4 regions of the Bradyrhizobium sp. 154 genome follow, and region 2 is predicted to be linked to each of the others. Evidence: riboswitches for the same ligand, from Rfam matches in the RefSeq annotation. Region 2 holds a riboswitch; each other region holds the start of a gene.
What was found. Region 2 has a riboswitch for cobalamin ahead of metE (5-methyltetrahydropteroyltriglutamate--homocysteine S-methyltransferase). Riboswitches for the same ligand answer to the same signal wherever they lie in the genome.

Region 1 (9,347 bases), on a different contig from region 2:
TGCGTCTCGGCGGCCTGCTTGTCCAGGCCCTGATGGATCATCAAGGTCTCCCGGATCTGGCGGCCGACCGTGAGGACCGGGTTCAGGCTTGTCATCGGCTCCTGGAAGATCATCGAGATGTCGTTGCCGCGGATGGCGCGCATCTCGCGATCGGACAGTTGCAGCAGGTCCCTCCCCGCAAAGCGGATGGCGCCTGCGATCCGGCCCGGCGGTTCCGGGATCAGCCGCATCACCGACATCGACGTCACCGACTTGCCGCAGCCGGACTCGCCGACGATGGCAAGCGTCTCGCCCTCGTTGACGTGGAAGGACACGCCGTCCACCGCGCGGTTGATGCCGCTGGGGGTACGGAAATGGGTCTGGAGGTTCTCGACTTCGAGCAGTGGCATCGCGATCAGCCCCTCTTCAAAGGCTCTTGGCCATGCGCGGATCGAGCGCGTCGCGAAGACCGTCGCCAAGCAGGTTCACGGCGAGCACGGTCACGGACAGGAATGCAGCCGGAAAGAACACGATGTAGGGCTTGACCTGCCACAGCGCGCGGCCCTCGGCCATGATGTTGCCCCAGGACGGAATAGTCGGCGGCGTCCCTGCGCCGATGAAGGACAGGATCGCCTCCGTGATCATGGCGCTGGCGCAGATATAGGTCGCCTGCACCAGCATCGGCGCCACCGTGTTGGGCAGCATATGGCGCAAGATGATCATCGGCGTGCGCGTGCCGCAGGCGACGGCTGCGTCCACATAAGGCTGCTCGCGCAACGACAGCACCACGCTGCGGACGAGGCGCGAAACACGCGGGATTTCGGCGATGGTGATAGCCAGGATGACGTTGCCGACGCTGCCGCGGGTCAGCGCCATCAGCGCGATCGCGAGCAGGATCGGCGGGATCGACATCAGGCCGTCCATGAAGCGCATTAGGATGCCGTCGGCCCAGCGGATGAAGCCGGAAACCATGCCGATGGCAAGGCCGGCCGCGGATGCGAAGATCGCAACTGAAAGCCCGACCGTGAGCGAGACCCGCGCGCCAAACAGCACGCGCGAATAGATGTCGCGGCCGAGCACGTCGGTGCCGAACCAGAAATCGGCCGACGGCGCCCGCGTGCGCTTGGCCGGCGCGAGCGCGGTCGGGTCGACTGTTCCGAGATATGGCGCAAAGATCGCGATCAGGACCAGGGTCAGCAGCAGCGCGCCGCCGATCGCGACTGTCGGATGGCCGCGCAAGAACCCGATGAAACCGAGCCGGATCCTGACCGGTCGCAGGATCTCGGGTAGTTGTGGCGCGACGACGAAGCCAGCGGGAAGCGATTGCGGATTGACGGTGGTATCGGTCAATAGCGGATCCTCGGGTCAACGAGCGTGTAGATGACGTCGATCATCAGATTGACGAGGACGTAGACGAAGCTGAACAGCAGCACGATACCCTGGATGACGGGATAGTCGCGGCGCAAGATCGCGTCGATCGTGAGGCGGCCGAGACCGGGGATCGCGAACACACTCTCCGTGACCACCGCGCCGCCGATCAGGAGTGCGATGCCGATTCCGATCACGGTCACGATCGGAACCGCCGCGTTCTTCAGCGCGTGAACGAACAGGATGCCCCCCTGCCCGAGGCCCTTGGCGCGGGCGGTGCGAATATAATCCTGCTGCAAGACTTCGAGCATGGTGGCGCGGGTGATGCGCGCGATCAGCGCAATGTAGACGCAGCCGAGCGCGATCGCCGGCAGGATCAGGTTCTCGAGCCACGGCCAGAAGCCTTGCGCGAGCGGCGTATACCCCTGCACCGGCAGCCATTCCAACTCGAGCGCGAAGACGTAGGCGAGCATGTAGCCGACCACGAAGACGGGCAGCGAGAAGCCGAACACGGCAAAGCCCATGATCACGCGGTCGATCAGGCTGCCAGCCTTCCACGCCGCCACCACGCCGAGCGGCACCGCGACCACGATTGTGAGCAGCAGGGTGACCATCATCAGTGACAGCGTCGGTCCGAGGCGCTGGCCGATCAGCGCCGACACGGGCAGATTGGTGAAGATCGAGGTGCCGAGATCGCCGTGCAGGATACGCCAGACCCAGCTTCCGAACTGGACCAGGAAGGGCCGATCGAGGCCGAGGCTCTGGCGGATGCGCTCGACATCCTCCGGGCTCGCCTGATCGCCCGCGATCACCACGGCGGGATCACCGGGCGCGATGTAGAGCAGGCTGAACACGAACAGCGCGACGATCGCCATCACCGGAAGTGTTGCGACGATGCGACGGAGGATGTACGAGAGCATCTGGCCTCAACGCAGGATCATGCGGACTTCGACACGCCCCAGAAGAACGGCAGCGGCCCCTTGGTGATGCCGGAGACGTTCTTGCGCCACGCCGTGTAGCTCAGGAAGAATCCTGTCGGCGCATAGACGACGTCCTCGAGCGCCGCCTTGTTGAGGCGGGCGACCGCAGCCTTCTCCTCATCGATGTTCTTGGCGTCGAACCAGGCCGTGACCTCCTTTTCGGTGCCGGGGCTGCTCGGCCAGCCGAACCAGGCCTTGTCGCCATTGGCGCGAATGGCGGTGTAGGGGGCCGGATTGATGCAATCCGCACCCGCATGCCAGGTGTGGAACATGTTCCAGCCGCCCTGGCCGGGCGGCGTCTTCTGCGCACGGCGCGAGCCGACCGTGCCCCAATCGGTGGCAACGAAGTCGACATTCATGCCGAGCTTCTTCAGGAGGTCCGCCGTGACGTCTCCTTGCGCCTTCGTGATCGGCTGATCCTGCGCGACCAGGCAGGTCACCGGCTGGCCGGAATAGCCGCTCTCGGCGAGCAGCTTCTTGGCCGCATCGAAATCACGCTTGCCTTTCAGGATCTCGCCACCTGCTTCGCTGTAGAGCGGCGTATTCGGCGTGAAGAAGCCGGGGAGCGGCTTCCAGAGCGCAGTGTCGTCGCCGACGATCGCGCGCATATAATCTTCCTGGCTCAGCGCCATCAGCACGGCACGGCGCGCCCGCACATCGTTGAAGGGCGCAAAGAGGTGATTCATGCGGAACGAGCCGATATTGCCAAGGGGATCGCCGATGTCGACGCTGATATTCTTGTTTTTCTTCAGGACCGGAACGAGGTCGGCGATCGGGCTCTCCCACCAGTCGACCTCGCCGTTCTGCAACGCGGCGGCCGCGGTGGCCGGATCCGGCATCACCACCCACTCCACGCGATCGACCAGGATCTGCTTGCCGCCGGCAAGCCAGGATGCCTTCTCCTGCCGCGGCACGTAGTCGGCGAACTTCTCGAACACCGCTTTCGCGCCGGGCACCCACTCGCCCTTGGCGAACTTCATCGGACCGGAGCCGACGTAATCCGTGATCTGCTTGAACGGATCGGTCTGCGCGATGCGCTCCGGCATGATGAAGGAGCAAGGCGAATTGTTCTTTGCCAGCGCGTAAAGCATCTTCGGATAGGGCTGCTTCAGCACCCATTTGAAGGTGCGGTCGTCAACGGCGGTGAGTTCCTGCTGGAGCGCCTTGATCATGAGGCCCATCGGATCGCGGGCCGCCCAGCGGGAAAGGCTCGCGACGACGTCCTTGCTCAGCACCGGCTCGCCGTCGTGGAACTTGAGGCCAGGCCTTAAGCGAAACGTCCAGGTCGTACCGTCGTCCGTCACTTCCTCGGACTCGACCATTTGCCGCTGCGGCTGAAGCGAGGAATCGATGCCGTAGAGCGTGTCCCAGACCATCGCTGCAGCGTTGCGCACGACATATTGAGTGCCCCAGATCGGATCGAAATTGGCGAGGTTTGCCTGCGGCACGAAGCGCAGGGTGCGCGCCGCACCTTGCGACAGGGCGGGGGCCGAAAGGCCGCCCGTCAATGCCAGACCGCCCGCACCAGCCAGTCCCTTCAATACGGTCCTGCGATCCATGAAGTCCTCCCAGTATTGCCGTGATGCCGGCCATCATTGGCCACGGGCAGGTGAAACCAGAGCCCATTGGCGTGCAAATGGTATGCCACTAACCCCACCTTCGCCAGCGGGATTTGGATCGGACTTCGCGCGTCCTGGCAGGCGCCGCCGCGATCAGCACGGCGTATCGTGCGCCGCCCGCGTATCGCTGATCTGCTGATCCCTGCCGTATCGAGCCGCCCTTGCGCCTTAATTCAGGCTGCCAGCGAGGACCGCAAGCGCCGCCAGCCGATGACAATGCCGGTGATGGAGAACACCAGCCCGAGGGCACAGAGCCCGACGGTCACGACGTCGCGCAGCCGCGGATGCGAGAGCAGGACCGGGAAGTCGAGCGTGTGCAGTGCGCCGTAAAGCCAGCGGTAGGCGCGCCGCGACGGATCCAATCTTTGCAGCACGGCGCCGTCGGCGCCATCGACGTCGAACCAGTTCTCGCCGCACAACGAGCGGTAGACCGGTGCACCCGGCATCATGGATCGGGCGGGGTAGCCGTCGTTGTCAGGAAGGACGGATGGTGGAGCGCAGCCGTCTGCAAAGCGCCCGGTCAGCCCCTGAATCTCGTGCACGTCAAGGAATCCCCGCGGTCCATCGCGCGGCGCATCCCCTGTCCTGATCAACGTCTGACGGCCGAGCGCCACCCGATCGCGCCGATAGACATTGCCGTTGAAGGCGAACCATTCGACCTCGCGAGCCAAGGCAGATATTGGCCACCGATCGAGCGATGAAGCATCCCGCCAATCCGGCGCTGCGTTCACCAGGCCGGCCTCAGTGGTGGTCAACTGCCCGCGCGAGAACAGTCGGCCGTGATCCATCGAGAGCCAGCCGCTGAAGATCCAGGTCAGCACGAAGACTGTCGCTGCCAAGCCGATCAAGTGATGCAAGGCGTGCCAGCCACGGTAAGGCGACGAGATCTGCCTCTTGCCAATCCTGATCCGCACAATCCCGAGCACCGTACCAAGTACAGCCGCGATCAGAGCCAGCAGCGATAGCGACCACACCAGCCGATCCCATAGCGCCCAGTCGCTTCTCAGAACGGTCGGATAGATCCAGTGCAGCACACTGCCGACAAGATTCCAGCCTCGCTCGCGCCGCGTCGTATCCAGGACGATCTCACCGGTGAGCGACGAGACGTAGACTTCCGTCCCGGCGGCATCGCCGAGGGCCACGCGCAACAAGGGTCGATGGCGATCGAATCCGTTCGGTACGCTCCACTGATCGACATCCGCACGGCCGACAATCCTCGCATGCGAGGCATCGATCTCGCGCGGGCGCGCATGAGCCTGCGCAATAGCCAGTGCGAGATCGGCGGATTTCACCGACGCGTCGTTCCCGTCGGCCGCGCGGATTGCGCGCTGACGCGATGGACCCGAGACGATGTAAACCGCGCCGTCGCTTCGCTGGATCAGCCGAACGCGCGTGGCATCCGCGATCCCGCTCGCGGCAGCGGCGCCGGCAACCGGTATTCTCGTCTCTTCGCGATCCAGCGGCACGAGTCCGGCAAATCGCTCCGCCTCCGTCAACGACGGGAACGGAACGAAGTGCATCACGATCCCGGTCGCGAACCACATCGCGAACAGCAGGCAGAAGGCGATCCCGAGCCAGCGGTGCAGCAGGACGATCGCACTCATCATCCGTCTAACACCTCACCATTTGAACGCCGCGGAGATTTCGTAGGTCCGCGGCGCGCCGAGCAGGATTTGGTCGGGGTAGAACGGATCGCCCCAGATCGCATACCGCTTGTCGGTTATATTGCGCACACGGAAGGTCAGGCGAGCCTGGTCGACCGCATTGAACACCGTCTTGGGAATGTCGACGAAGGCATAGACGTCGGCCACAGTGTAGGCCTTCATCGTCACCACGTTGGCATCGGTGTTGTAACGGTCGCCGACGTGACGGCCGGTGATGCCGAGCTCCACCGGCCAGGGCGTGAAGAAGCGATACGAAGCGCCGGCGTTGGCCACGATGCGCGGCACGTTCGGCGGCGTGTTGCCGGAGAATGAGCCGCCGGCAAAATTGTAGTCGGCATAGCGCGCATCGACAAAGGCGATGTTGCCCCAGAGACGCAGGGGCTCGATCGGGCGCACGGACGCCGCGAGTTCCACGCCCTTCGACTCCTGCCGTCCGGCGATATTCAACTGCATGCCGCCGGCCGCGGCGTAGACGTTCTTGCGCACAATGTCGTAGGCGGAAAAAGACCACTCCGCCCTGTTGTCCCAGAACAGATGCTTGACGCCGGTCTCATAAGTGCGCGCGGTCGTCAGTTCGAGCGGCTGGGTCGGCCCGAGCAGAAAGATGTTGTTGGCGGAGATATCAGCGCCGGTGGCGTACTGGCTGAAGAAGGTCAGGCCGGGCACGGCCTCCCAGGTGTAGCCGATGCGACCGGTGACCGGCGCCCAGTCTTTCGTGAACGGAAAGCCAGCCTTCTCCAGGCCGTTCTTATCGGTCGAGTTGCGGTCGAGCCCGATATGCTCGACGCGCAGGCCGCCGACCAGTGCGAAGGTACGTGTCAGCTTCAGCCGGTCCTCGAACGACAGCGCCTCATTGTCGATGCGCGCGGTTTGCTGCTGGATCGTGAGCGGGCCGTAAAAGCCGCGGTCGGGATTGACCAGCGAAACGGAATCGCCTGGGAAGTTTGCCGCACCCGGCCTGACGAAGTCGAGATAGCTTGACGACAACGTCGTGACCAGCCGGTTGTCGAAGCCTGCAATGTTCGTGTCCCAGATCAGGTCGGTGATGTTGCCCACCAGCCGCTGGCTGTGCGCGACATAGAAGCGTTCACGATCGACCATGTTCGTCGTGGAATTGAACGCCTCGATCTCGTTGTTGAACCAGGTCCGTTCTGCACCGTAGCCATATGCCTGGCTCTTCAGCGTCAGGTCCGGCGCGAGCTTCAGCTCGAAGCCACCGCGCAGCCACACCTCCTGGGCGGCGTTGCGATTGTCGAGGACGTTGTAATTGGTGTTGAAGGTGCGGTCGTCAATGGTGACGGCGCCGAGATTGCTTCCGTTGTAGTTGGAGACGTAATTGCCGGAGACGATCCCCGTCGTCGCGTGCGAGCCGCTGAAGGCGATCGGCACCAGCGGCGCGCCCCAATAGGCTTTGGAGCGGTCCTCCCTGTATTCGATTGCGCCCCAGATCTTGAGACTGTCCGAGATGCGGTAATTGAGCTGGCCGGACGTGCCGAACGTCTTGACGTTGGTGTCGTCGGCAAAGCCGTTGAGGGTGGAACGGCTGATGTCGACGCGATAGTCCAGGCCCTGCACGTTGGTGCTGCCACCCGAGCCATAGTGGACGCGGAACGAGTTCAGGGAATCCCAAGAGAAATCAGCCTCGTTCCGGACCGGTCCTGTATGCGGCTGCTTGGTGACGAAGTTGATGGCGCCGCCGGCAGCGCCCTCGCCTGAAATCAGCGAGGCCGGACCTTTCAGGAATTCAACGGCCTCCAGATTGGCGGTGTCTACGATCCGCGAGGTCATGTTCTGCGGACCGATCTTGATGCCGTTGTAGAGCGTGTTGATCTGGCTGTTGGTGAAGCCGCGCATGGAGAAGGCTGAAGGTTCAGCCGGATTGTCGCCGGAGGTGACGCCGACCGCGCCCTGCGCCACTTCGGAGACAGTGCGATAGCTCTGCTCGCGCATCGTCTCGGCCGAGATGACTTCGGCGGTCGCCGGCGTTTCACGCACGGTGAGGCCGAGCCGCGAGGCGCTTTCAGCCACAGCATTGCTGTTGAGCGGCGTTGGTGCCGCGGCGGCCGGCACGACAGGCTTGGGCGCTGCGGATGCAGTCGCTGGCCTGCGCGCCGTTGCACGGCGTGTGCCCTGCGCCTCCCGGCCCGCCGGCTTGGCCTGCTTGCGGGATTGGGCGGGCGACACCTCGACCGGCGGCAGCGACTCGCGGACCTGCTGCGCCCGGGCGGCAGATACATCGACGGCGGCCAGTGACGTAAGCGCCGCGGAGGCAAGCAGGAAGCGGTGCGGTCGTACAAAAAGGAGACAAGACACGGTTTTCGAAACCTCGGTATGACGTCAGTGGCACGTCACAGCGAACGAGGTCTCACCTTTGGCCTGTCAGCCCTTCGATGAAGCCGAATGTCTGTACTCCCCGACCGACATCTTCGCGTGTGACCACGGCTGACGGCAGGTCTCCTGGCTCGCGGGTCGTGACCGCTTCGTCGCCTTCCCGGGACCGAGGACCCAGTGGCTTCTGACGAAGGATTCACCGCTTACAGTTGCGGGGGCAGCCGCGGCATTGGGGACGAATTCCCCGCACCGCATTCCCTTTTCATCCCCTCTCGGGGAAACCGTCGCCAGCATCTAGGATTACGATCAAGACGGAGTCAATGTGCAAGCTGCGGCGTTATTGCCACAGCAACCAACTTCCTTGGAGACGAGCATGGAAGGCGAGACCTTCCTCTGGCTGATACGGCATGCGCCGGTCGATGGCGTCACAGGGACGATCCATGCCGCCGATGCCCCGGCCGATCTTCGCGATCGCGCGCAGCTAGAGGCACTGCGGCAGTCTCTGCCGAGAGGCGCGGCGAGCCATGCGAGCCCAGCGCGGCGCACGATCGAGACCGCGCATGCGCTGGGACTCGCGCCCGAGCTGATCCCCGAATTCGGGGAACAGGATTTCGGCGCATGGACCGGCCGTCGGCATGACGAGATCGGCGCGGCCGGGGACGAGGCCTATGCGCAATTCTGGAGCGATCCGGCGCGCGGACGTCCGCCGGGCGGCGAGAGCTTTGCGGATCAGGTCGCGCGCGTCCGGCTTGGGCTCTCGCGGATCGGCGCGGGCTCCGCAACGCTCGTCGTGCATTCCGGCACGATCCGCGCCGCGCTGTGCATCGCGCTGGATCTGACGCCGCACGCCGCCTTGCGCTTCGTGATCGATCCGCTGTCGCTCACCCGGATCGACCGGCTCGCCACTGGGTGGCGCGTCGTCTCCGTCAATCAGCGGATGGCCTGAGCCCGATCAGGCCGGGCGATCCGGCACATTGGCTTGCGCAAAAGTCGCCATCCCGTTGTGGAGCGCGCAAGCCGACCGCACCAGCGGCAACGCGATCGCAGCGCCGGAGCCCTCACCGAGCCGGAGATCGAGGCTGATCAGCGGCTGCACGTTCAGCGCACGCAGCACCAGCCGATGCCCCTGCTCCGCCGATTGATGCGACGGCAGCAGGAACGGCCGGCACGATGGGTTGATCTGCACCGCCACCAGCGCCGCGACCGACACGATGAATCCGTCGATCAATACGGGAAGGCGGCGTTGCGCCGCCGCGATGATAGCGCCGCAGATCGCCGCGATCTCGAGACCGCCGACGGCACACAAGATGTGTTCGGGCGAAGCCCCCGCAATACCGTGGCGCGCAATCGCGGCATCGATCACCCGCGCCTTGTGCGCGCGGCCGGCCGCGTCGATTCCGGTGCCG
Region 2 (5,239 bases):
CATTTGGCTCTGCCGTGCGAAGAGAGAACCGGACGGCCTGAGCGCCCTCGCTGGGCGTCACGAAAACGAAGCCATCACCGAGCGGAATCGCCAGTTCGAAACCGACCGCCTTGCGCCGGACATCAGCCGGAATGCGTTGCACGAAAAGTGGAAAGCGAGACCCGTCCCGGCGCATCGGCCGAACAACCCTAAACAGCAATGTTACGCCCCATTGTTACACAGTCGGGGCCAACGCAACACTCTGATTGGACTTATCTATCTGGATTTGTTTGATATCCAGAATTGTATGGTGCCCAGGAAAGGACTCTGACCTCCAAGTCAGGACCGGACACTACTCCGGTCGAATCGCGCCAGTCACGCGGTCCGCGCCATGCCTGGGGCACCAAAAAAGCCCGGCCTCCTCCGGAGGCCGGGCGAAAGTCACGCAGGAACGACGCTGCTTTATGCATCGCACCAGCTTTCGTCGGTAGGGAGGACTTACCGGCGATCGATTTCGGCGAGGGCATTCGCCGTCAAACAAGGAGAAACGGATATCACTCCGCGCGAAATTTGGAGCCGCTTGCCTTCCGCTCCTGTCGGAAACTTCACGACTTGTCCACCACTCGCCCGCTGTCCGGTTGGGACGTCAGTGCCTTGATCGAGCTGGGATCCTTCGCGCAAGCGGTTTGGCTGCCGTGCCCTGAAACACAAGCGGCAGTTTGCCGTCGCGCAGCAGCATTTGGCACGCCCCCAAAAACCAACAACGCTCGATTACCTTTCCCGAAGAGCGTGCCAGGACGCGAATTTCGTATGACGTTCCGTAAGGACGGTAAAATAGATTGTTGTGATGGGACGCATCCACGCGATGGATAAATGAAAAAGTAGGGCTGTGCTTCGCGTGGAGCGTTAATGACGTCGCAATATGTGACCTGATCGGACGTCGCCGGCATGCTGTCGGCCGTCGGGTCGAGAATCGAGCTTGTCGCCGGCTGTATGCGACCGCCTCCGCCGGCGCCCGCCGGCATTCCGAGGCGCTGGGAACTTTGGGAGCTCGCAAGGACATCGTAAGCCCCCAAAGCGCGTGCATCTTGTTCACAAACGCGTTGGCGAAACGCTCCGCACCATCATGGCTCAGCCCGCAACTCGCGTGCGGCGGCCACCATATTGACGAGCGCGGGACGCACCTCCTCCCAGCTTCGAGTTTTCAGTCCGCAGTCGGGATTGATCCAGAGCTGCCGATCGGAAACTCGCTGCCGCGCCAACACAATCAGCTGCTTGATTTCCGCCGCTGCGGGAATGCGCGGTGAATGAATGTCATAGACGCCGGGCCCGATCTCATTGGGATATTTGTAGCTCTTGAAGGCCTCGAGCAATTCCATCTTAGAACGGGACGTCTCGATTGAAATGACGTCAGCATCCATTGCTGCGATCGCATCGATGATTTCGTTGAACTCGGAATAGCACATGTGGGTATGGATCTGAGTTCCGTCGGCGACAGCGGACGAGCAAACGCGGAAGCTGTCCACTGCCCAATCGAGATAGTTCCTCCACTGCGATTTGCGTAGCGGCAATCCCTCCCGCAACGCAGCCTCGTCGATCTGGATCATGGTCGCTCCAGCCGCCTCAAGATCGATCACCTCATCTCGGATCGCAAGAGCGATCTGACGGCATGTCTCGCTCCGCGAGATGTCGTCGCGGACAAACGACCAGTTCAGGATCGTCACCGGTCCGGTCAGCATAGCCTTGACGGGTTTCTTGGTCAGAGACTGCGCGAAGCGCCACCATTCAACGGTCATCGGCTTCAGCCGGGAGACATCTCCGAACAGGATAGGCGGACGAACGTACCGCGATCCATAAGACTGAACCCAGCCGTGCTTGGTGAAAGCGAATCCCAACAGCTGCTCGGCAAAGTATTGAACCATGTCATTGCGCTCGAACTCACCGTGTACGAGCACGTCCAGGCCGATATCTTCCTGCCACTGCACGGTACGGGCTGTCTCCGCTTTCAGAAGCTGCTCGTACTGCGCGTCATTCAGCGCTCCCCGCGCATGAGCCGCACGCGCATTCCGGACGTCGACCGTTTGCGGGAAGGATCCGATGGTTGTCGTTGGAAACATCGGCAATGCGAACGCGGCCCGCTGGACGTCGGCACGCTGGGTGAACGCACTGCGACGGCGACGCATGCTATCGTCGATCGCGACCATTCGTCCGGCGACATTCGCATTGTGGATCTCGGGCGATGTTTCGCGGGTCACGGCTGCGTTCTCGGAAAGCGCAAGTTCATCGGCCACCTCGGCAGCATGGCCGGCCAGCGCTTTGCCCAATATCGAAAGTTCCTTGATCTTCTGAACTGAGAACGCCAGCCACGTCTTCAGATTGGGATCGAGATCGGTCTCTAGCTCAATGTCGATCGGAACATGAAGCAGCGAGCAGGAAGGAGCAATCTGAACACGGTCCCTGCCCAGCTTTTTGACAAAAGGGGCAAGTTGGTCGAGCAGCGCCGCAAGATTGGAGCGCCAGACGTTGCGACCATCAACGACGCCTAGCGAGACCACGAGATCTCTGTGGGCTGTGGCGACAATTGCGTCCAACTGGTCGGGTGCCCGAACCAGATCGACATGAAGCCCGGCAACGGGCAAGGCAAGGGCTGTTTCAAGATTGTCGCCGATAGCGCCGAAATAAGTGGCCAGCATGATTTTAAGGGCCGGCACAACCTTTGCGAAATGAGCATAGGCCCGGCGGACAGCCGCCCGCGACGCTTCGTCGACGTCCATCACCAGGCATGGCTCGTCGAGCTGAACCCATTCAGCACCGCGCGAGGCTAGTTCGCGGAGAACATCGACATAAACTGGGAGGAGCCTATCAAGCAGCGACAGCGGATTGAATGCGGGATTTCCGCTTTTGCCGAGCTTCAGGAAAGTGACTGGGCCAACTAGGACGGGGCGCGTTTGGTAGCCGAGGCTTTTTGCCTCCTCATATTCCTCGATCGGCTTTCGAGAGGAATACTTAAAGATCTGATCCTGGTGAAATTCCGGCACCATGTAGTGGTAGTTGGTATCGAACCACTTCGTCATTTCCTGTGCGGCTACGCCAGGCCCATGCTGAGTGTGATCACCGTCCTGAGCGCCACGTGCCATGGCGAAGTAGGTCTTGAGCGACACAGGACCTTCGGTCCAGCCGTAGACGTCGCGAATGGCTCCGACCATTACGCTGGTATCGAGCACCTGGTCGTAGAGCGAGAAGTCATTCGAAGGAATGACCGTCACACCGCAGGATTTCTGCCGTGCCCAATTAGCGGCACGAAGTCCACTCCCCGCCTCGAGGAGCTCGGCTTCGCTGGAGTTTCCCGCCCAGTAGCTCTCGAGCGCGAACTTGAGTTCGCGTCGTGGGCCGATGCGTGACGTCCCCAATGTGGCAACGGGAAGCGAAAGAATAGACATAGATCAGACCCCATAATTGGGACAAAGGCCATGGCGGACGCATGCAGCGAATATCGCGTGAGCGACAGCTGCTTGGCGCACACCGGGACACCCCGCCCGTGGACGATATATTGTCGAGGCAGGTCTCCTGGCTCGCGGGTCGTCGCTGCTGTCCGGCCTTCCCGAAGCCGCATGGCTTCAGTGACTTCGTTGGACAGCGGCTCGCCGCTTACAGTTGCGGGGGCAGCGCCGGCATTGCACCGGCTCCCTCTTAGCTCTGGATCAAACGAAATCCGAAGACCACGACGGCTGGCATTAGACGCACGAGGATCGATCCGTCAACCTACTAAGTGTTGCCGCGATATTGCCCAAGCGATTGCCAGCTGTACCAGGTAGGGCACAACGGTCTTACTCCCGGCCTGGTAAAAACGCGTGGATCTGTGAAGCCTCCGCTTATGAATGCGTCCGCTCAACACCCTCTTGGCGTAGTCGTGAGCTAACGCGAGCAGAACGAACGCACTGGGCGCTTCGACATCTGCGTGATCGCGACAAGCCTGGTCTTTTCCGTCAGCAGCTTCTCGAACTCGCCCGTGAGGAAGTTGCGATCATGCTCGGCCGACATCCGCTTGAACACAGCGCCATGAGGCTCCTTAGGAATTGCCAAGGCCGGGATTGCTCCAGGATCGCACGGATGATCAGGTCGGACTGCCTGTGTTCGGCGGACCCCGCGACGAGCCGCGAGCTCGATCGCCTCCGTGGCGTTGGTCAAGATGATCTCCTCGGTGCGCCAAGCACTTACGTGCTGAGCGACTATGGCGCGCGCCTTCGTTGTTTCCGTCGCCGCTGGCGAGTAGTGCAGCCTGGATGTTGGCCTGCGCGACATCGCCGGAACAGTTCCGGACGTCAGGATGCACGCTGACTTGCGAAACTGGAGTGAGCGGGGCGAGCGCGGGCGGCGGGAATCCTGCTATGAGCCTAGGCTCATGCACGCGTGCATGGTGACCACGGCCAAGCGGATGCCGAGCTTCTCGCACGTCATCAGGATCTCCGGACCGATCTCGTCGCGCATCGAGACCGTCTCTTCGGCTTCGAAGTGACGTAGCTTTAGATATCCTGCAGAGCCCTTCGAGGGCTTCTCGGAATCGATCGGCGCCTTAAGGTCATAACGATGTTGATCGACCTCGATCCGCCCCACGCGGTCGGCGGCCTCCACAAGCGCGACATCTACTACTTCGTTCGCGAAATCGAGCGGTGAAGCCTTCTGGACGCGGGCTGCTTATGCTGTCTTCGACGGGACACAGGTGTCAGGCACCGGACAGACCACCGCACATTGCGGCCTGTCGGAATGGCCCTCGCACTCCGTACACTTTTTGACATCGATAACGTAAATGTCGCGCTTGAGGCTGATCGCCGCGTTGGGACACTCGAACTCACATGCCCCACAAACGGTGCATTGCGAAGCGACGATCTTGTAAGCCATGCCTTCCGACTCCTTAGGCGAGCGATGCCATTGGCGATCCCTTTCAAATGCCGTGCCAAGGACGGACGCGCTCAATGATGGGCAATTTGCCCAAAGGTGCTGTCCCGGGTCTGAGACCATGCTACATCTGCGACAGCAACGGGCCACTTCAATTTCAAGCTATGCGAGCCCTCAGGCCCTACTCCGAGAGCCAGTCGCGACTCGACCGCTGGGAGCTTCCGTCGTTTGTCTGGCATGGCAGCGCGGGGCCAAGCGACGCTCGACGATTCCGAAACCGGCGGCGCGACTAAAAGCCGCGAGCCGACGCACGTCTACGCCGGATCTCGGCAAACCTCCGGTCACACACCCTGACTGGAGGTTT
Region 3 (9,347 bases), on a different contig from region 2:
CATTGCCGGCCGGGCGACCTGCTGAAGAACCGGGCGGGCGCGGTCGCCCCACTGGTCTTGATCGTAGGCCTGCAGGATGCGGACAAAATCGGCCATGCTGGATTGATCTCGGTTTTCGGCCATAGCCTCAACCTGAGTATCGGATGCGGGCTGGCTCGCTTGCCAAAACCGCCCGAGGACATCGGCGATGTTTCTCATGACGTACTCTCTGCAGCCAACTGTGACAGTAGACACCAAGTACTGGAGCGGCATCGCACCGTTCGCTAGGAGAAAAGCCGGCGGACGCTACACGGCCGGACTTGTCCTGCAACTGCCGGCTCGCGCGGCCGGTTCCGTTGCTTTTCACTCCGCGTTCATAGTTAGCACTGAGCACTTGGTTGTCGCCATTGTGCGCGGGTATGGCGAGACCATACTGAGGTAGGCTCAGATTGATGAATCGGGAAAAGTTCGATTCGCTCTGCCGCGAATTTCACACGCCGCGAAGAGTCGCGATTTCGGGCCTGGTCTTCACCTTCAGGCATCGAGGGCGTTTCGATACGCTGGTCTCCGCTAGCGCCTCAGCGTGAACTCGTCCGCACTGCGCCGGTGCTCCCATTTCGCCTGCTCCAGTTCGGGCCGGTCGCATTGGACTTCCGGATAGCCGATGCAGAGATAGGCGATGAACTTCCATGATTCCGGCACGTCGAGAATGGCGTGAATGCGCGCAGGATTCAGGATCGAGATCCAGCCGAGCCCGATGCCTTCCGCGCGCGCGGCGAGCCACATCGCGGTGATCGCCGCGACGACCGAATATTCCGTCGTCTCCGGCATGGTGGCACGGCCGAGGCCGTGACCGATGTCGCTGGCCTTGTCGGCAAACACGGCGAGGTGGCCAGGAGCCTGTTCGAGACCCGACAGTTTCAGCGTGGCATAGCGGGTCGCGCGCTCGCCGGTATAGGCGTTCAACGCATCGGCATTGCACGATTTGAAGTCGTCGATCACGGCTTGGCGCCGTGCGGCGTCGTCGACCGTGACGAAGCGCCAGGGCTGGCTGAGACCGACCGATGGCGAGAGACAGGCGGTCTCGATCAGGCGCTCCACCGCGCCGCGTGGTAACGGATCGCCGCGAAAACGCCGCACGTCCCGGCGCCATACGAACAGCTCGCGTAATTGTCGGCGGAAGGCGTCATCGAACTCGACCATGGGTCAGCGTCCGACCTGGAAGGCCGCGGCAACCAGCAGGATCATGATCTCGCCTGTCTGCTCGAACGCGCCGAGGATGTCGCCGGTCTGCCCGCCGATCTGGCGGATGGCGAGCCGCGCCAGCATGAACCCGGCGAGCGACAGCAGGATCAGGGCGACCAGCGCCTTGCCCGGCCCGAGCGCGAGGACGAGAGCGAGCGTCCCAAGTGCGAAGGCGATGGCGACACTGCGGCCCGGCGGCGGCCCCGCGCTCGCCGAAAGCCCATCCGGCCGCGCCAGCGGGACAAGCGACATGAAGGCCGGCACGCCTGCGCGGGCTGCGATGTGCGCCGCGCACAGCGCCAGCGTGACCGTCCATGGATTGGCGATCGCCGCGAGCGCACTCCAGCGCAGGCCGAACGACAGGATCAGCGCGCAGACGCCATAGGTCCCAATCCGGCTGTCGCGCATGATCTCGAGCTTGCGCTCGCGCGTTCGGCCGCCGCCGAGGCCATCGACGGTGTCGGCAAGCCCATCCTCGTGTAGCGCGCCGGTGATGAGGGCGGTAGCGGCCAGCGCGAGCAGGGCGGCAAGGTTCGGCGTCAGTCCGAACCGGCTGCACATCTTATAGACCAGCGCGCCGGCAAGTCCGACCAGCAGTCCCGCGACGGGCAGCGCCCAGGTTGCACGCGCGATGGCGCCGTCGCCTGCGGGCTTCGACGATGCCACCGGCAGAATCGTGACGAACGATGCCGCCATCCTGAGATCGGCGATGACGTCTCGCAGAAATTCGGCGCGCGGCATCATTTCAATTTCATCGGCAGGCCGGCGACGACGAACTCGACCTCGTCGGCAGCCGCCGCGATAGTCTGATTCATGAGGCCGGCGGCGTCGCGAAAGCTGCGTGCCAGGGCGTTGTCAGGAACGATGCCGAGACCGACCTCGTTAGTGACGAGAACAACTGGGCTTTTCAGCCGGGGCAGGGCGCCGGCAAGATCTTTCACCTCGCTCTCCCAGTCGCGTTCCGCATGCATCAGATTCGAGAGCCACAGCGTCAGGCAATCCACCAGCCTTGCGCCGCCGCCATCGGTTGCGACCAGCACCTGCACGAGATCAAGCGGCACCTCGCGCTCGATCCAGTCGGTTTCGCGCCGCGCGCGATGCGTGGCGATGCGCGCCTCCATTTCGGCATCGAGCGCCTCGGCCGTCGCGACATAGACGGGCTGCCCGGGAAAGGCCTTCGCTCGCGCTTCCGCACGCGTGCTCTTGCCCGATCGCGCTCCGCCCGTGATCAAGATGACGGCCATGAAGGTCTCCTATCAGCCCTGACTAATCACCAAACACGGCCAAAGACAAAGCCGAAATCGGGCCTGTAGGGGCTTGCGCTCTGCCTTCGCTTTGCGCAACAGGGGCGGAACAGGAGGCGCGTGTGGGCTTTGCGGCGGGGATGGTGGTGGCGATGGCGGCGGATGCCCTGCTGGGCTGGCCGTCGTGGCTGTTCGCGCGGATCGGCCATCCCGTGACCTGGCTCGGCCGCCTGATCGCGACTATCGACACCGCCTGGAATCGCGCGTCTGACCCGCCGGCGTTTCGCCGCGCCGCCGGCGTTGCCGGAGCGCTCGCGGTGATCGCGGTCTCAATCGCGCTCGGCTGGATGCTTCAGTCCGTGCTTCCCTGGGGCTGGATTCAGATCGCGCTGGTCGGCGTCCTGGCCTGGCCCCTGGTCGCGCTGCGCTCGCTGCATGACCATGTCGCGGCTGTCGCGACGCCCTTGCAGGCCGGCGACATCGCCGCCGCGCGCGACGCGGTCTCGCGGATCGTCGGCCGCGATCCCGCGGCGCTCGATGAGGCCGGTATCGCGCGCGCGGCAATCGAGAGCCTCGCCGAGAACGCCTCCGACGCCGTCGTGGCGCCGGTGTTCTGGGGCGCGCTGTTCGGCCTGCCCGGCATCTTCGGCTACAAGGCGATCAACACACTCGACTCCATGATCGGACATCGCAGCGAGCGGCACGAAGCGTTCGGCTGGGCCGCAGCGCGCATCGACGATGTCGCCAATTTCGTTCCGGCGCGCGTGACCGGCTTCCTCTTCGTGCTGCTGGCGTCGCGGCGATCGGAGGCGCTGTCGTGCATGACCCGCGATGCCCGCCGCCACCGCTCGCCTAACGCTGGCTGGCCGGAAGCGGCCATGGCTGGCGCGCTCGGTGTGCGGCTCAGCGGCCCACGCATCTATCACGGTAGCGTCACGAACGAGCCCTGGCTCAACGAGGGCGCGCGCGATCCGCTCGCTGCGGACATCAATCATGGATTGACGGTCTATCGCAGGTCCATGCTGCTTCTCGCCGCGGTGCTTGCGGTCCTGGCCTTCGCGTGAAAGAACGGGGCATGCGCGAGCACGGTGGAAATCTCGATCTGGCACAGCAGCGTTTTGGCGGACGCGCAGAGGATTGGATCGACCTCTCGACAGGGATCAACCGGCTGCCTTATCCGGTAGGCGAGGTGAGCGCGCGCGCCTGGAGCGCGTTGCCGTCGCGCGCCGAAATCGATGCCTTGCATCAAGCCGCGCAGCACGCCTATCGCACGAGCGCACCTGTTGTTGCGATGGGCGGTGCACAGGCCGCCATTCAACTGCTGCCGCAGCTCGCGGCGCCTGGCCGCGCGCGCATCCTCGCGCCGACCTACAATGAATATGCCGGGGTCCTGTCGGCCGCGGGCTGGGATGTCCTGGAGGTCGGCGAATTTGACGCGTTGGCCGGCGCAGACCTCGCGATCGTCGTCAATCCCAACAATCCCGATGGCCGCCGCCATTCGCCCAAGGACTTGCTGGCACTGCTGCCGCGCGTCGGCCATCTCGTGATCGACGAGAGCTTTGCCGACGCCGTCCCGCAGCTGTCGCTTGCTTCGGAAGTCGATCGGCCGCGGCTGTTGATCCTGCGCTCGTTCGGAAAGTTTTATGGCCTTGCCGGCCTTCGGCTTGGCTTCGCAATTGGCAATGCGGCGGATATCGGCAAGCTTGCGTCGATGTCGGGTCCATGGCCGGTCTCGGGAGCGGCGATCGCGATCGGTTGCCGCGCCTTGCGCGACGATGCCTGGGCTGAGGCTACCTCAGCGCGGCTCGCACGCGACTGTGTTCGGCTCGACGCCATGGCGCAGTCGCAAGGCTGGACGCTTATCGGCGGCACGCCGTTGTTTCGTCTTTACCAGACACCTAACGCGCTGGCCGCGCAGGAAAAGCTCGCGCGCGCCCAGATCTGGTCGCGCGTTTTCGCGCGAGAGCCGGCATGGCTGCGCCTCGGGCTTCCCGGCAGCGAATCCGAATGGACGCGCCTTGCCGAGGTGCTAGCGGGCTAACGCGAGCAGGCCTTCGACGTCGAGATGCCTTTCGATGTGATCGGCGAGGGCATCGAGCGCGCTCTCGATCCTGGCATGATAGGGCTCGTTACCCGCGGGAATATCGAGCTTTGCCAGATATGCCTTGCGGAAATCATCCGACGTGAACAGGCCGTGCAGATAGCTGCCCTGGACGCGGCCATCGCGCGAGATCGCGCCTTCCGGCTTGCCGTTCAGTTTCGCAAATGGCCGCGCGCGATCGGGCCCGTCGGTGTGGCCGATGTGGATCTCGTAGGCCTCGATCGCCTGGTCGGTGGCGGCGTGCAAGGCGGAGACGCGTGTCAGCGTCTTCTGCGGCCTCATCACCGTTGTCACGTCGAGCAGCCCGAGACCCGGCGTGTCGCCCGCAGGTCCCTCGATGCCGTCAGGGTCGGCAACGCTGTGTCCGAGCATCTGATAGCCGCCGCAGAGCCCGAGCACATGGCCGCCCCGGCGGTGATGCGCCACGAGATCAATGTCCCAGCCCTGTGCTCGCAGGAAGGCGAGATCGCCACGAGTGGATTTTGAACCGGGGATGATGACCAGCCTCACATCGCCGGGGATTGCTTCGCCCGGACGCACCATGACGAGATCGACGCCGGGTTCGAGCTTGAGCGGATCGAGATCGTCGAAATTGGCGATCCGCGACAGGGCGAGGCAGGCGATCTTGCATTGGCCCGGCTTGCGCGCGTCGCGCAGGCCCAGCGCGTCCTCGGCCGGCAGCTCGCCGGCGCGCGCGAACCAGGGCAGCACGCCAAAGCCGCGCCATGCGGTTTTCGCTTCGATCAGCCGGTAGCCGTCATCGAACAGCGTGGGGTCGCCGCGGAACTTGTTGATGACGAAGCCCTGGATCATCGCGGCATCGTCAGGGTCGATGACCGTCCTGATGCCGACAAGCTGGGCGATGACGCCGCCGCGGTCGATGTCGCCGACCAGCACGACCGGCACGTTGGCCTTGCGCGCAAAGCCCATATTGGCGATGTCGGCCTTTCGCAAATTCACCTCGGCCGGGCTGCCCGCGCCTTCGACCAGCACCAGATCGGCGCGCGTCTTCAAGCGCGCGAAACTCTCCAGCACGGCGCCCATCAGCGAGGGCTTCATCGCCGCATAATCGCGCGCACGCACCGTTGCGATGCGCTTGCCATGGACGATGACCTGCGCGCCGACATCGGTCTCCGGCTTGAGCAGCACCGGGTTCATGTCGGTGTGCGGCTCGACGCGAGCGGCGAGCGCCTGAAGCGCCTGGGCGCGGCCGATCTCGCCGCCGTCGACGGTGACGGCGGCATTGTTCGACATGTTCTGCGGCTTAAAAGGGAGCACGCGCAGGCCGCGCCGCATGAAGGCGCGCGCAAGGCCCGCGACGATGAGCGACTTGCCCACGTCCGAGCCGGCCCCCTGGATCATCAGCGCGCGCGCCATGGCGAGATCGTATCAGAACTCGACGCCGGCTTGCGCCTTGATGCCGGACCGGAAGGGATGCTTGACCAGCGTCATCTCGGTAACGAGATCGGCGATCTCGATCAATTCGTCCTTTGCGTTGCGCCCGGTGAGCACGACATGCGTCATCGGCGGCTTTTGCGTCGTCAGGAATTCGACCACCTCGGCGATGTCGAGATAGTCATAGCGCAGCGCGATGTTGATCTCGTCGAGCACGACCATGCGCAAGGCAGGATCGCGAATCAGCTCCTTGGCCTTGTCCCAGCCGGCGCGCGCGGCGGCGATGTCGCGGGCGCGGTCCTGCGTCTCCCAGGTGAAACCTTCGCCCATGGCGTGGAATTGGCAGAGGTCGCCGAAATGGCCAGTGAGCAGGCGGCGCTCGCCGGTGTCCCAGGCGCCCTTGATGAACTGCACCACCGCGCAGGGCAAGCCATGGGCGACGCAGCGGACGATCATGCCGAAGGCCGAGGACGACTTGCCTTTGCCGGCGCCGGTGTGGACGATAACGAGGCCTTTTTCGCCGCTCTTGGTCGCCATGATCTCGTCGCGGGCGGCCTTCTTCTTTGCCATTTTCGCGGCGTGGCGGGCGTCGGTTTCCTCGCCCGTTTGGATATCCGGTTCAGGCGTCATCGTATCCGGTCCTTCGGCTTGACAAGTGGCGGCCACCGGCAAATGGTGGGTCTGCGCTGGTTCCTGTCCTATGACAGGCGAAGAGGGAATGCGATAGGGTCCGAATTGGCAAGATTTGGGTCCAAAATGCAGCCGCCCCCGCGACCGTGACCGGAGAGATGCCCGAAGCCACTGACCCCTAACGGGATCGGGAAGGCGGGGATCGAAGGGCAAAAGCCCTGCTCCGCAAGCCGGGAGACCTGCCAGCGCGGACGATTTTGGACCGGCGGACGGGGTGTTCCGCGACGGGGAAACGGGCCTCTCACAATGGTCCGTGCGCCTCTTCGCCTCCCGCTGTTATTCTGGAAGAGGCGATGACGGTCACACTTCACGTCTGCATTACCTGCCGTGCCGGCGAGACGCTTGGCGAAGGCGACGTCACGCCGGGCAAGCGGTTGCATGGCGCGATCCTGGACGCCGGCGTGCCCGACGGCGTCAATGTGGTTCCGGTCGAATGCCTCTCTGCCTGTAGCCAGGGCTGCTCGGTCGCGCTGAGTGCGCCGGGTCGCTGGTCCTATGTCTATGGCCGCCTGTCGGAGACGAATGCGCGCGACGTGGTCGCGGGCGCTGCGGCGTATGCGGCCGCGCCCGACGGCCTCGTGCCCTGGCGCAGCCGTCCCGAAATCTTCCGCAAGCAGTCGCTTGCCCGCATTCCCCCCCTTGCCGTCGTGCCGGAGGCCGCCGAATGAATTCGCTCGCAAAAGTCCCGGTCACTGTGATCACCGGTTTTCTCGGCTCCGGCAAGACGACGCTGATCCAGCATCTGCTCGCCAATGCCGGCGGCAAGAAGCTCGCCGTGCTCGTCAACGAGTTCGGCAGCGAGGGCGTCGACGGCGAGATTTTGAAGTCGTGCGCTGCTGCCAATTGCCCGGAGGAGAACATCATCGAGCTCGCCAATGGCTGCATCTGCTGCACCGTCGCTGACGATTTCATTCCGGCCATGGAGCAATTGCTGGCACGCCCCGTGAAGCCCGATCACATCCTGATCGAGACCTCGGGCCTGGCGTTGCCAAAACCGCTGCTGAAGGCCTTTGACTGGCCGGAGATCCGCTCGCGCATCACTGTCGATGGCGTGATTGCGCTGGCCGATGCAGAGGCTGTCGCTGCTGGCCGCTTCGCGCCGGACCCGATTGCAGTCGAAGCGCAGCGCGCGGCGGACGACAATCTCGACCACGAGACGCCGCTGTCGGAAGTGTTCGAGGACCAGATCGCCTGCGCCGACATCGTGCTGCTGACCAAGGCCGATCTTGCCGGCAGCTCAGGGATAGAAGCCGCCAAGGCGGCGATCACCGCCGAGATGCCGCGCCGCGTGCCGATGCTTCCCATCACCGACGGCGCGATCGATGCGCGCGTCATCCTCGGTCTCGGCGCCGCCGCCGAGAGCGATCTTGCCGCGCGTCCCTCGCATCACGACGGCGAGGAGGAGCATGAGCATGACGATTTTGCCTCCGTCGTGATCGACCTGCCGGAAGTTGCCGATATCGATGCGCTGGTCGCCTCCGTTCAGCGCCTAGCGCGCGAGCAGAACGTGCTGCGCGTCAAAGGCTATATCGCAATCGCGGGCAAGCCGATGCGCCTCTTGCTGCAGGCGGTCGGCGAGCGTGTGCGCCACCAGTTCGACAAGCCCTGGGGCGCAGGTGTCAGGCAATCGAAACTCGTCGTGATTGGCGAGCACGGCGATATTGACGAGGCCGCGATCAGGTCAGGGCTAGCAACCTGATGCACGTCGTTTTCCGCGAGAGCCGCGGTCTTGAGGAGACCGCGACGCCAAGGGACATCGGCCAGGACCCGGCCGATCTCGTGGTGCTCTCATATTCGGATTCCGATCTTGCCGCGTTTGCGGCCGGCTGGCGGCGCGGCCGTACCAGCCTGCCGTCGCTGCGGCTCGCAAATCTTGCGGAACTGCGTCATCCGCTCTCGGTCGACACCTATATCGAGCGCACGCTCTCCCATGCGCGTGGCATTCTGGTACGTCTGATCGGCGGTGAATCCTATTGGCCGTATGGTCTCGCGACGCTCCAGCAACTTGCTAAGGACCGCAACATCGTGCTGGCCGTGCTGCCGGCCGACGGCCGTGACGATACGCGGCTCGACGCGTATTCGACCTTGCCGGTCTCGACCCTGCGCCGGCTCAAGGTGCTCTGTGACACGGGCGGCCCGGTCGCGGCCCAAGCCGCGATCGCGCAGCTCGCGCTGGCCTCGGGCCTCTATGCCGGGCCAGTCGTCGGCGAAATGAATGTGCCCGAGACGGGATTTTATGATCCCGCGCGCGGCGTCATTGCTGCGCCGACGGGCGGCGAGGGGAAGCCGCACGCGCTGGTGACGTTCTATCGCTCCTATCTCACCGCTGCGGACACCGGGCCGGTCGATGCCTTGATCGCCGCGCTGCGCGAGAAGGGTTTTGGTGCCTATGGTGTCTTCGTCACCTCGCTGAAAGCCGCGGCCGTCGCCGATTGGCTGCGCGCGCATCTCGCGCGAGATCCTCCTACGGCGATCGTCAATGCGACGGCGTTCTCGGCCGTAGGCGACGATGGCACGACGCCGTTTGACGTAGCCCCGTGTCCGGTGTTCCAGGTTGCGCTCTCGACGGCACGGCGCGAGGATTGGGCTACCTCGCTGCGCGGCCTCTCGCCGGGCGACCTCGCGATGCATGTGGTGCTGCCCGAGGTCGATGGCCGCTTGTTCGCGGGCGTGGTGAGCTTCAAATCCGCTGC
Region 4 (7,710 bases), on a different contig from region 2:
GCGTGCCGCTCCGCGGCTTGTCGGTGACGACGCCCGCCATCTGTTCCTGCGCCAGCGTGCCGGCGTCGACCACCTCCAGGCTGGAGCCAAGCTCACGCGCCAGCACTGAGATCGCGGCGCCACCGGACGCAAAATTCGCCATCATTGCGATGGTCACAGCTTGAGGATAGGCCGACACACCCTGCGCAACGATGCCGTGATCGCCGGCGAAGACGATGATCGGCACGCGCGCGGCGCGAGGAGATTCCGTCGCTTGCAGGCCCGCAAGCTCGATCGCCAGTTGCTCAAGCCGGCCGAGCGCGCCGGTCGGTTTTGTCAACTGCGTCTGCCGCGCGATCGCTGCCTCGCGGTGCATCGCGGAGATTTCGGGACACTCTTGGTAGACCCATTCGGGGAGCATGCAGCCTCGCTTAACGCGTGCGCTTGAGAATGTAGCTGTCCATGATCCAGCCATGCCGCTCGCGCGCTTCCTGCCGAAGTGCGACGATGCGCGGGCCGACTTCGGCCAACGCGCCGGACATGACGATCTGGTTGGGCATGCCGAGATAGGCACCCCACCAGATCTGCAGACTTTCCGGAGCGAGCGACTCGAACGCCGTGCCGCCGTCGAGCATCACCGCGATGGTATCGACTCCTTGTGGCCAGCCGCCTTCGCGCAAGCGCCGCCCCGTCGTGACCAGGAATGGCTCACCGATGTCGTTGAGCGGCAGCGCATGCGCGGCGCACAGCGCCTGGATCGAAGTAATGCCGGGCACGACCTCGATCGTCGGTAACGGATCGAGCCGCCGCGCAATGCGGAGCGAGGAATCGTACAGCGAAGGATCGCCCCAGATCAGCAGCGCGACCTTGCCCTCGCCGTCGAGATGATTTGCGATGGTTTGCGACCAGGTTGCCGCCACCGCATCGTGCCAATCGTCCACGCCCTTTTGGTAGTCCGCCTCAGTCGTGTCCCGCACTGGCAAGTCGAACTCGGCGATGCGCGTGCTCGCGCTGGTGAGCACGTCCGCGCAGATCGTCCGCCTGAGATCCGCCAGATCGGATTTCGCCGGCCCCTTGCGCGGGATCAGGACGATGTCGGCAGCGTTGATGGCACGGGCCGCGGCGCGCGTGAGCTGCCCGGGATCGCCGCAACCGATGCCTATCAGGGAAAGCGTGAGCATCGCGAGCGCGAAGGGCGGCCGCACCGGCCGCCCTTCGCTTGTCTCTCAAGCGCCGTTATGCAGGCGCGGCGTGACGAGGCCGGGCGCAGTGACACCGCGCAGCGACTTCGCCAGCGCCAGCACCGCGAGATCGGCGAGCGGTTCGATCACGATGACCAGCGCATAGGATGCCGCAAACGCCGCGATGTTGGCGAGGTTGGTCGCGCCGAAGCCGGAGCCATAGAGCGCCCAGAACGCCACCCAGGCGACGATGCCGGACTGATAGGCGGTCGAGAGCGCCAGCGCCTGACGGTATTGCAGATCGACGTAAGCCGTGTTGCGCGGAATGATCCGCGTGGCCAACGCCTGAATCGCGAACAGCGGCACCAGGAGCGTGGTGATGTTCATGCCGTATTGCGGCAGGTCGGTCGGCACGAAGAAGACGCCCTGGAGCAGCAGGCCGAACGCAAGGCCGAAGGCGGCGGGCGCAGCACCGAACAGCAGGAACAGCGTCGAGCCGAGGATGAAGTGCACCTCGGAGACGCCGACGGGGAAGTGCGGCAGCACCTGGAAGAAGCTGAAGACGAGGCCGGTGGTGGCGAGCGTGCGCGTCGCGAACGAGCCGATGCCCTGCTCGCGCACGGTGTCGACCGCGAGCTTCAAGGCAACGCCGCCTGCGGCGATGCCGGTTGCGTAACTCAACACGAGCTTGGCGCCCGTCACGATTCCGGGTTCGATATGCATGGCTCAGATCCTTCCTGCCGTCACACCCGACGGCCTTGGCCTCAAAACGTGCAGGGCCGGTCTCCTGGCTCGCGGTTCACTGGGGTTCTCCGGCCTTCCCGAGCCTTGCGGCCCAGTGGCTGATCGGAGCCCCTCACCGCTTACAGTCGCGGGGGCGGCTGGGGATTTGGGCGCCGCAACTGGGTCCGCCCGCCCCCATTCCCGATTATGCTCCGGCGCTTTGCGCCGCGTCGAGCACCATGCCTCTCCTGTGTGCCCCTTTCGCGAGCCGGGCGTCAAGGGGCGAACGGCGGCCGCGGCCATCATGACAGATCGTCTCCTGCCAGCGCCCCGAACAGGATGACGGCGGCGGTGGAAGCGGCGCCGCCGCGCGCAAGCTGCTCGGCAAGCTCGACAATGGTGGTGCGGACCAGCCGCTCGTCGGAACGGCCAAGAGATTCCGCAAACAGCGCCGGCGTATTTGCGGCCAGGCCATGCTCGATCAATTTTGCGGCAAGGGCCGGAAAGGTGCGCCGGCCCATATAAACCACGGTGGTTGCCTCCGGATCTGCCAGCGCCACCCAATTCAGGTTTTGCGGCAGTTCGCCGGTGACGTCAGCCCCGGTCACGAACTGCACCCGCCGCGAGGTGTGGCGCCGGGTCAGGGGGATGCCGGCTTGCGCGGCGGCGACGCAGGCGGATGTGACGCCGGGAATGATCTCGTAGCCGATGCCGGCCTCGCGCAGCGTCTCGAGCTCCTCCTCGAGCCGGCCGAAAATGCCGGCGTCGCCAGACTTCAGCCGCACCACGCGCGCGCCAGTTGCGGCGTAGTCAACCAAAAGGCGGTTGACGTGGTGCTGCTTGGTGGAGGGCCGCCCTGCCCGTTTGCCCACCGCGACGAGATTGGCGCCGGGACGGGCGAGATCGAGGATCGCGCCGGAGGCAAGATCATCATAGAGCACGACGTCGGCCTCGCGCAGCCGTGCAGTCCCCTTCACCGTGAGGAGTTCTGGGTCGCCGGGGCCGGCGGAGACGAAACTGACAAAACCGCTCACCGGTCCTCCGCAATCAGATGGAAGAACGTGCCGGTGGCTTGGCCCCGCCGCGAGCCGGTCTCGGCAATGACCGCGCCGGTTGCATCGTGGACCACGGCCAGCGGCGTGTCGGGCTGGGCGATGATCGTCGAATAATGGAACTCGTGGCCGCGCAGGCGTGCGCCTGCCCGGTGCCCCGGCATCGGCGTGTCCAGTTCGGCGAGACGATAGCCCAGATGCATGCGGCGCTTGGCAAAGCTGGTCTCCAGGCCGAGCAGCCCCGCCATCTCATGGCGCACGCCATCGGCATCGGTCAAAGCAGTTCCTAGCACCATATAGCCTCCGCATTCGCCGTGGACCGGCCGTGTCTCGGCGAAGGACCGCACGCCGCTGCGAAAGCGTGCGTTGGCCGCGATCTTGCCGGCATGAAGCTCGGGATAGCCGCCGGGCAGCCAGCAGACATCGGCGCTCGCGTCGGGCGATTCGTCGGCCAGCGGCGAGAACGGCACGATCTCGGCGCCGGCCGCGCGCCAGGCCTCCAGCATGTGCGGATAGACGAAGGAGAACGCCGCATCGCGGGCGAGCGCAATGCGCTGCCCGGGCGGCGTGACGTTCAAATCATTGCTCGCTGCCTGCGGCGACCAATTGGCGGCCGCCCGCAGCACCGCATCGAGATCGACATGCTCGGCAACGAAGCGCGCGGCCTCGTCGATCAGCTTGCCGATCCCGGTCTGCTCCTCGGCCTGCACCAGGCCGAGATGCCGCTTTGGCAGGCTAATCTCGGCATGGCGTGGCAATACGCCGAACACGGCGATGCCGGCGTCTCTCAGCGCGCGACGCACGAGATCTTCGTGGCGTGGGCTGGCGACACGATTGAGCACGACGCCGGCAAGGCGCACGCCAGGGCGGTAGTCGCGAAGGCCCGCGGCAATCGCTGCCGCGGTCTGCGCTTGGCCAGAGGGATCGATCACCAGCAGCACGGGCCAGCCCAGCATCTCGGCGATGTCTGCGGTGGCGCCGGTGCCGGAGACGCCGCGCGCGGCGACGCCGTCGAACAGGCCCATCGAGCCCTCCGCGAGCACGACGTCGGCATCCGCGCCGCGGCTGACGAGATGCGCGATCGCCCCGCGATCCATTGCCCAGCTATCGATATTGACGGAGGCCCGTCCCGTCGCCGCAGCGTGAAAGGCGGGATCGATATAGTCGGGCCCGCTCTTGAAGCACTGCACGTTCAAGCCGCGATTGCGCCAAGCGCGGGCGAGCGCCAGCGTCAGCGTGGTCTTGCCGACGCCTGAGGCCGGTGCGGAGATGACGAGACCTGCCGCCATCAGGGCGCCTCCGGGAAGCGGGGCTCGGCGCCAACCGGCCGATAGCGGCGATCATAGTCGGCGGCATAGAGGCGGCTCTCGTCAAAATCCGTGGCATTCAGCGTCCTGCCGACCAGGACCAGCCCGGTGCGCTCCATCTCGCTGCCTACAGCCGCATCGAGCGTTGCCAGTGTGGCGCGCACGATGCGCTGGTCCGGCCAGCTCGCGCGCCAGACGATCGCGACCGGGCAGTCTGCGCCGTAATGCGGCGTCAGCTCGGCGATGAGCTTGTCGAGCAGGTGGATCGACAGGTGGATCGCGAGCACCGCGCCGGTCGCGGCGAATGCGGCAAGCTTCTCGCCCTCGGGCATGGCGCTGGCCCGGCCCGGCGTGCGCGTCAGCACCACGGTCTGGGCAAGGCCCGGTAGCGTCAGCTCGGCCTCCAGCGCAGCGGCAGCAGCCGAGAAGGACGGCACGCCCGGCGTGACCGAATAGGGGATGCCGAGCGCGCGCAGGCGGCGGAGCTGCTCGCCCATCGCCGACCAGATCGAGAGATCGCCGGAATGCAGACGGGCGACGTCTTTGCCGCCCGCATGCGCGGCGGCGATCTCGGCGATGATCTCGTCGAGCGACAGCGGCGCGGTGTTGACGATCCGCGCGCCCGGCGGGCAATGCGCCAGCACACCCTCCGGCACAAGCGAGCCGGCATAGAGACACAGCGGAGAGGCGGCGATCAGGTCGCGGCCGCGCAACGTCAGCAAATCGGGCGCGCCCGGGCCGGCCCCGATGAAATGCACGGTCATAAGCCGTCTCCTTCCGCAATCGCGGCGGTCGCGGTGCGATCCTGCGAGACAACGCGTGTCGCAATCAGCCGCGCGCGAGGGCCGGCCACTGCGAGCGCCGCGGCTTCGGCAACCGATCCCGTGCCGAACTTTTCCGCGATGAACTCCGATTGCGTCGGCGTGTCGATGCCCGCGAGCATGTGCACCGGAACCGCCTTGATCGGCACGCCGCATTCACGCGCGAGCTGCTTCAGCGCTTCGGCCTCGGCCTTGTCGCTGACGGTCGCCACTGCCGCAAGGCCTTCGGGACCGCCGGCCGCCAGCAGCGCCTCGCGCAGTGAAGCCAGCGTCACGTCGTTCTTGAATCCGAGCCCGGCAACTTTCATCGGACCACACTCCATTGCACCACCGGCCGCGCCGCTTCCCAGGAGCGGTAGCGACCGAGTGGACTTGCATGCGCGATCTCGACGCGCATCAGCTCGCCGCCGTGGCGCTGATGCAGCTCGCCGAGCAGCGCCTCTGTCTCCAGCGTCACCGCATGCGCGACGAGCCGCGCCCCAGGCGCCAGCCGCGACCAGATGGCGTCAAACATCGCGCCATCGAGGCCGCCGCCGACGAAGACAGCGTCCGGCGCGTCCAGCGCTGTCACAGCATCGGGTGCTTCGCCCGCGATGACCTTGATCCGATGCTCCAGTCCGAACGCGGCCGCGTTGCTGCGGATGTTGGCAGCCCGATCATCACGCGCCTCAATGGCCACCGCCGTTCCGCCGCACAGCGCCCACTCGATCGAGATCGAGCCCGAACCGGCGCCGATGTCCCACAGCGTCCTGCCGGGACACGGCGCCAGCGCCGAGAGCGCAAAGGCGCGCATCGGCCGCTTGGTGATCTGGCCGTCGTGAGCGAAGAGATCGTCCGGCAGGCCCGAACCGCGAGACAGCCCCTGCCCTCCCTTCGTCTCCAGCGCAACCGCAGTGAGATTTCCGGACGAAGCGCGCGTAAAGCTCTCAGCGCGATACTCTCTGACGCTTTCATTCGGCCCGCCAAGCGCGGCGAGAGTCCAGAATGCGGAAGGGCCCCAGCCGCGCTCGGTCAGCCAGTTCGCGAGATCGCCGGCCGCTTTGCCATTACGCACGAGACAGATGATCCGCGCCCCGCGCGCCAGATGCTGCACGAGACGTTCGAATGGCGCAGCGTGAAGTCCAAGACAGATCACGGATTCCAGACGCCAGCCGAGCCGCGCAGCGACGAGCGAGAACGTCGACGGCGCGGAGTGCGCAATCCACTCGCCAGCCTGCAGCTTGTCGGCAAGACTTGCGCCGGCGCCATGCCAGAACGGATCGCCTGAGGCGAGCACCACCGTCGGCCGGCCGCGGCAGCTCAGCACGATATCTGCATCGAACGGCACCGGCCACGGACGGCCGCGGCTGCCAACTTGCGCAAGCGCGAGATGGCGCTCGCCGCCGAAGACGGTTTCTGCCTTGGCAAGCGCCTTTCGGCTTGCTTCGGACAGCCCGGCAAGGCCATCTTCGCCGATACCGATGATGGTCAGCCAGGGATCAGCCATGATGCGCGCCCTCGTTCTGGGCGGAACAGCCGATGCGAGCCTGCTGGCTGCGGCGATCGCGCGCGCGGGCATCAAGGCCGTCTATTCCTATGGCGGTCGCACCCGCGCGCCTGCCGATCAGCCGCTGCCGACCCGCATCGGCGGCTTCGGCGGCGTGGGCAGGCTTGCCGAATACCTTCGTCATGAAGGCATCACGCATGTGGTCGACGCGACCCACCCATTCGCGGCGGAGATGAGCCGCAATGCGGTCGAAGCCTGCGCGGAGACGGGCACGCCATTGATTGCGCTGGAGCGAGCGCCCTGGACCAAAGCGCCTGGCGACAACTGGATCGAGGTCGTCGACGTCAACGCCGCCGTCGCAACGCTGCCCGAAAGGCCGGCCAAAGTGTTCCTCGCCATCGGCCGCCAACACATCGCGCCATTTACGATGACGCCGCAGCATCGCTACACGCTGCGTTTCGTCGATCCCCCCGAAACAACCCTGCCCTTTCCGGCCCACGTGATCGTGTCGCGCGGGCCGTTCACGCTTCATAGCGAGCTGGAGATGATGCGGGAGCGCGGGATCACTTGGATCGTTGCCCGTAATTCCGGCGGAGACGGTGCGCGCGCCAAGATCGATGCGGCCCGCATGCTCGGCCTGCCCGTGATCATGATCTCGCGACCAAACCTGCCCGAGCGGTTGCGGGTGGAGAGCGTTTCCGAGGTCATGCAGTGGCTCGGTCATCGGACCTGCCTCGGCGCATAGACCCAGCGGCCGACGCGGCGGGTCTGCGAATTGCCCACGATCACCAGCGTGCGCATGTCGGCCATCTCGGGTGTCGCTTCGTTCAGAGCGACGGTCTCGATCTTTTCATCGGGCGCGCTGATCGAGCGGGCAAAGATCATCAGGCGCTCGCCGCAACCGGACTCCTTCAGCACCGCAAGCGCGCGGCCAAATCCCTCCGCGCGGCTCGCCGAACGCGGATTGTACATCGCAATGACAAAATCGGCCTCCGCCGCAAGCCGCAGGCGCTTCTCGATCACCGCCCAGGGCTTCAGATTGTCGGAGAGATTGATCGCACAGAAATCATGGCCGAGCGGCGCGCCGGCGCGGGCAGCCGCCGCCAGCATGGCGGTGATGCCGGGCAGCACGCGAATAGGCAGCTCCCGCCATTGCGGTGC

Region 1: linked by a shared signal. The riboswitch ahead of IVA92_RS12505 (TonB-dependent receptor) and the one ahead of metE (5-methyltetrahydropteroyltriglutamate--homocysteine S-methyltransferase) in region 2 are both predicted to bind cobalamin.
Region 3: linked by a shared signal. The riboswitch ahead of IVA92_RS12590 (DUF1636 domain-containing protein) and the one ahead of metE (5-methyltetrahydropteroyltriglutamate--homocysteine S-methyltransferase) in region 2 are both predicted to bind cobalamin.
Region 4: linked by a shared signal. The riboswitch ahead of IVA92_RS12525 (energy-coupling factor ABC transporter permease) and the one ahead of metE (5-methyltetrahydropteroyltriglutamate--homocysteine S-methyltransferase) in region 2 are both predicted to bind cobalamin.

What each region holds. Positions count from the first base shown of each region.
Region 1 is NZ_JADPKG010000050.1:73,542-82,888, forward strand. Features, by position in the region: gene IVA92_RS12480 (ABC transporter ATP-binding protein) at 1-389, opposite strand, end outside; gene IVA92_RS12485 (ABC transporter permease) at 406-1,329, opposite strand; gene IVA92_RS12490 (ABC transporter permease) at 1,326-2,267, opposite strand; gene IVA92_RS12495 (ABC transporter substrate-binding protein) at 2,285-3,886, opposite strand; gene IVA92_RS12500 (PepSY domain-containing protein) at 4,120-5,553, opposite strand; gene IVA92_RS12505 (TonB-dependent receptor) at 5,566-7,923, opposite strand; cobalamin riboswitch at 8,040-8,242, opposite strand; gene IVA92_RS12510 (histidine phosphatase family protein) at 8,315-8,887, shown strand; gene cobT (nicotinate-nucleotide--dimethylbenzimidazole phosphoribosyltransferase) at 8,894-9,347, opposite strand, start outside.
Region 2 is NZ_JADPKG010000034.1:129-5,367, reverse strand. Features, by position in the region: gene IVA92_RS35955 (DUF6538 domain-containing protein) at 1-175, opposite strand, end outside; gene metE (5-methyltetrahydropteroyltriglutamate--homocysteine S-methyltransferase) at 1,104-3,419, opposite strand; cobalamin riboswitch at 3,519-3,718, opposite strand; gene IVA92_RS07780 (aminotransferase class V-fold PLP-dependent enzyme) at 3,895-4,281, opposite strand; gene IVA92_RS07775 (hypothetical protein) at 4,366-4,611, opposite strand; gene IVA92_RS07770 (4Fe-4S binding protein) at 4,675-4,878, opposite strand.
Region 3 is NZ_JADPKG010000050.1:95,865-105,211, reverse strand. Features, by position in the region: gene IVA92_RS12630 (hypothetical protein) at 1-198, opposite strand, end outside; gene bluB (5,6-dimethylbenzimidazole synthase) at 550-1,182, opposite strand; gene cobS (adenosylcobinamide-GDP ribazoletransferase) at 1,186-1,968, opposite strand; gene cobU (bifunctional adenosylcobinamide kinase/adenosylcobinamide-phosphate guanylyltransferase) at 1,965-2,468, opposite strand; gene cbiB (adenosylcobinamide-phosphate synthase CbiB) at 2,591-3,532, shown strand; gene cobD (threonine-phosphate decarboxylase CobD) at 3,544-4,509, shown strand; gene IVA92_RS12600 (cobyric acid synthase) at 4,498-5,946, opposite strand; gene cobO (cob(I)yrinic acid a,c-diamide adenosyltransferase) at 5,959-6,594, opposite strand; cobalamin riboswitch at 6,635-6,856, shown strand; gene IVA92_RS12590 (DUF1636 domain-containing protein) at 6,948-7,322, shown strand; gene cobW (cobalamin biosynthesis protein CobW) at 7,319-8,353, shown strand; gene cobN (cobaltochelatase subunit CobN) at 8,353-9,347, shown strand, end outside.
Region 4 is NZ_JADPKG010000050.1:83,088-90,797, forward strand. Features, by position in the region: gene cobT (nicotinate-nucleotide--dimethylbenzimidazole phosphoribosyltransferase) at 1-400, opposite strand, end outside; gene cobF (precorrin-6A synthase (deacetylating)) at 411-1,160, opposite strand; gene IVA92_RS12525 (energy-coupling factor ABC transporter permease) at 1,206-1,883, opposite strand; cobalamin riboswitch at 1,920-2,140, opposite strand; gene cobA (uroporphyrinogen-III C-methyltransferase) at 2,186-2,917, opposite strand; gene IVA92_RS12535 (cobyrinate a,c-diamide synthase) at 2,914-4,224, opposite strand; gene cobM (precorrin-4 C(11)-methyltransferase) at 4,224-5,006, opposite strand; gene IVA92_RS12545 (cobalamin biosynthesis protein) at 5,003-5,371, opposite strand; gene cbiE (precorrin-6y C5,15-methyltransferase (decarboxylating) subunit CbiE) at 5,368-6,549, opposite strand; gene IVA92_RS12555 (cobalt-precorrin-6A reductase) at 6,548-7,294, shown strand; gene cobJ (precorrin-3B C(17)-methyltransferase) at 7,270-7,710, opposite strand, start outside.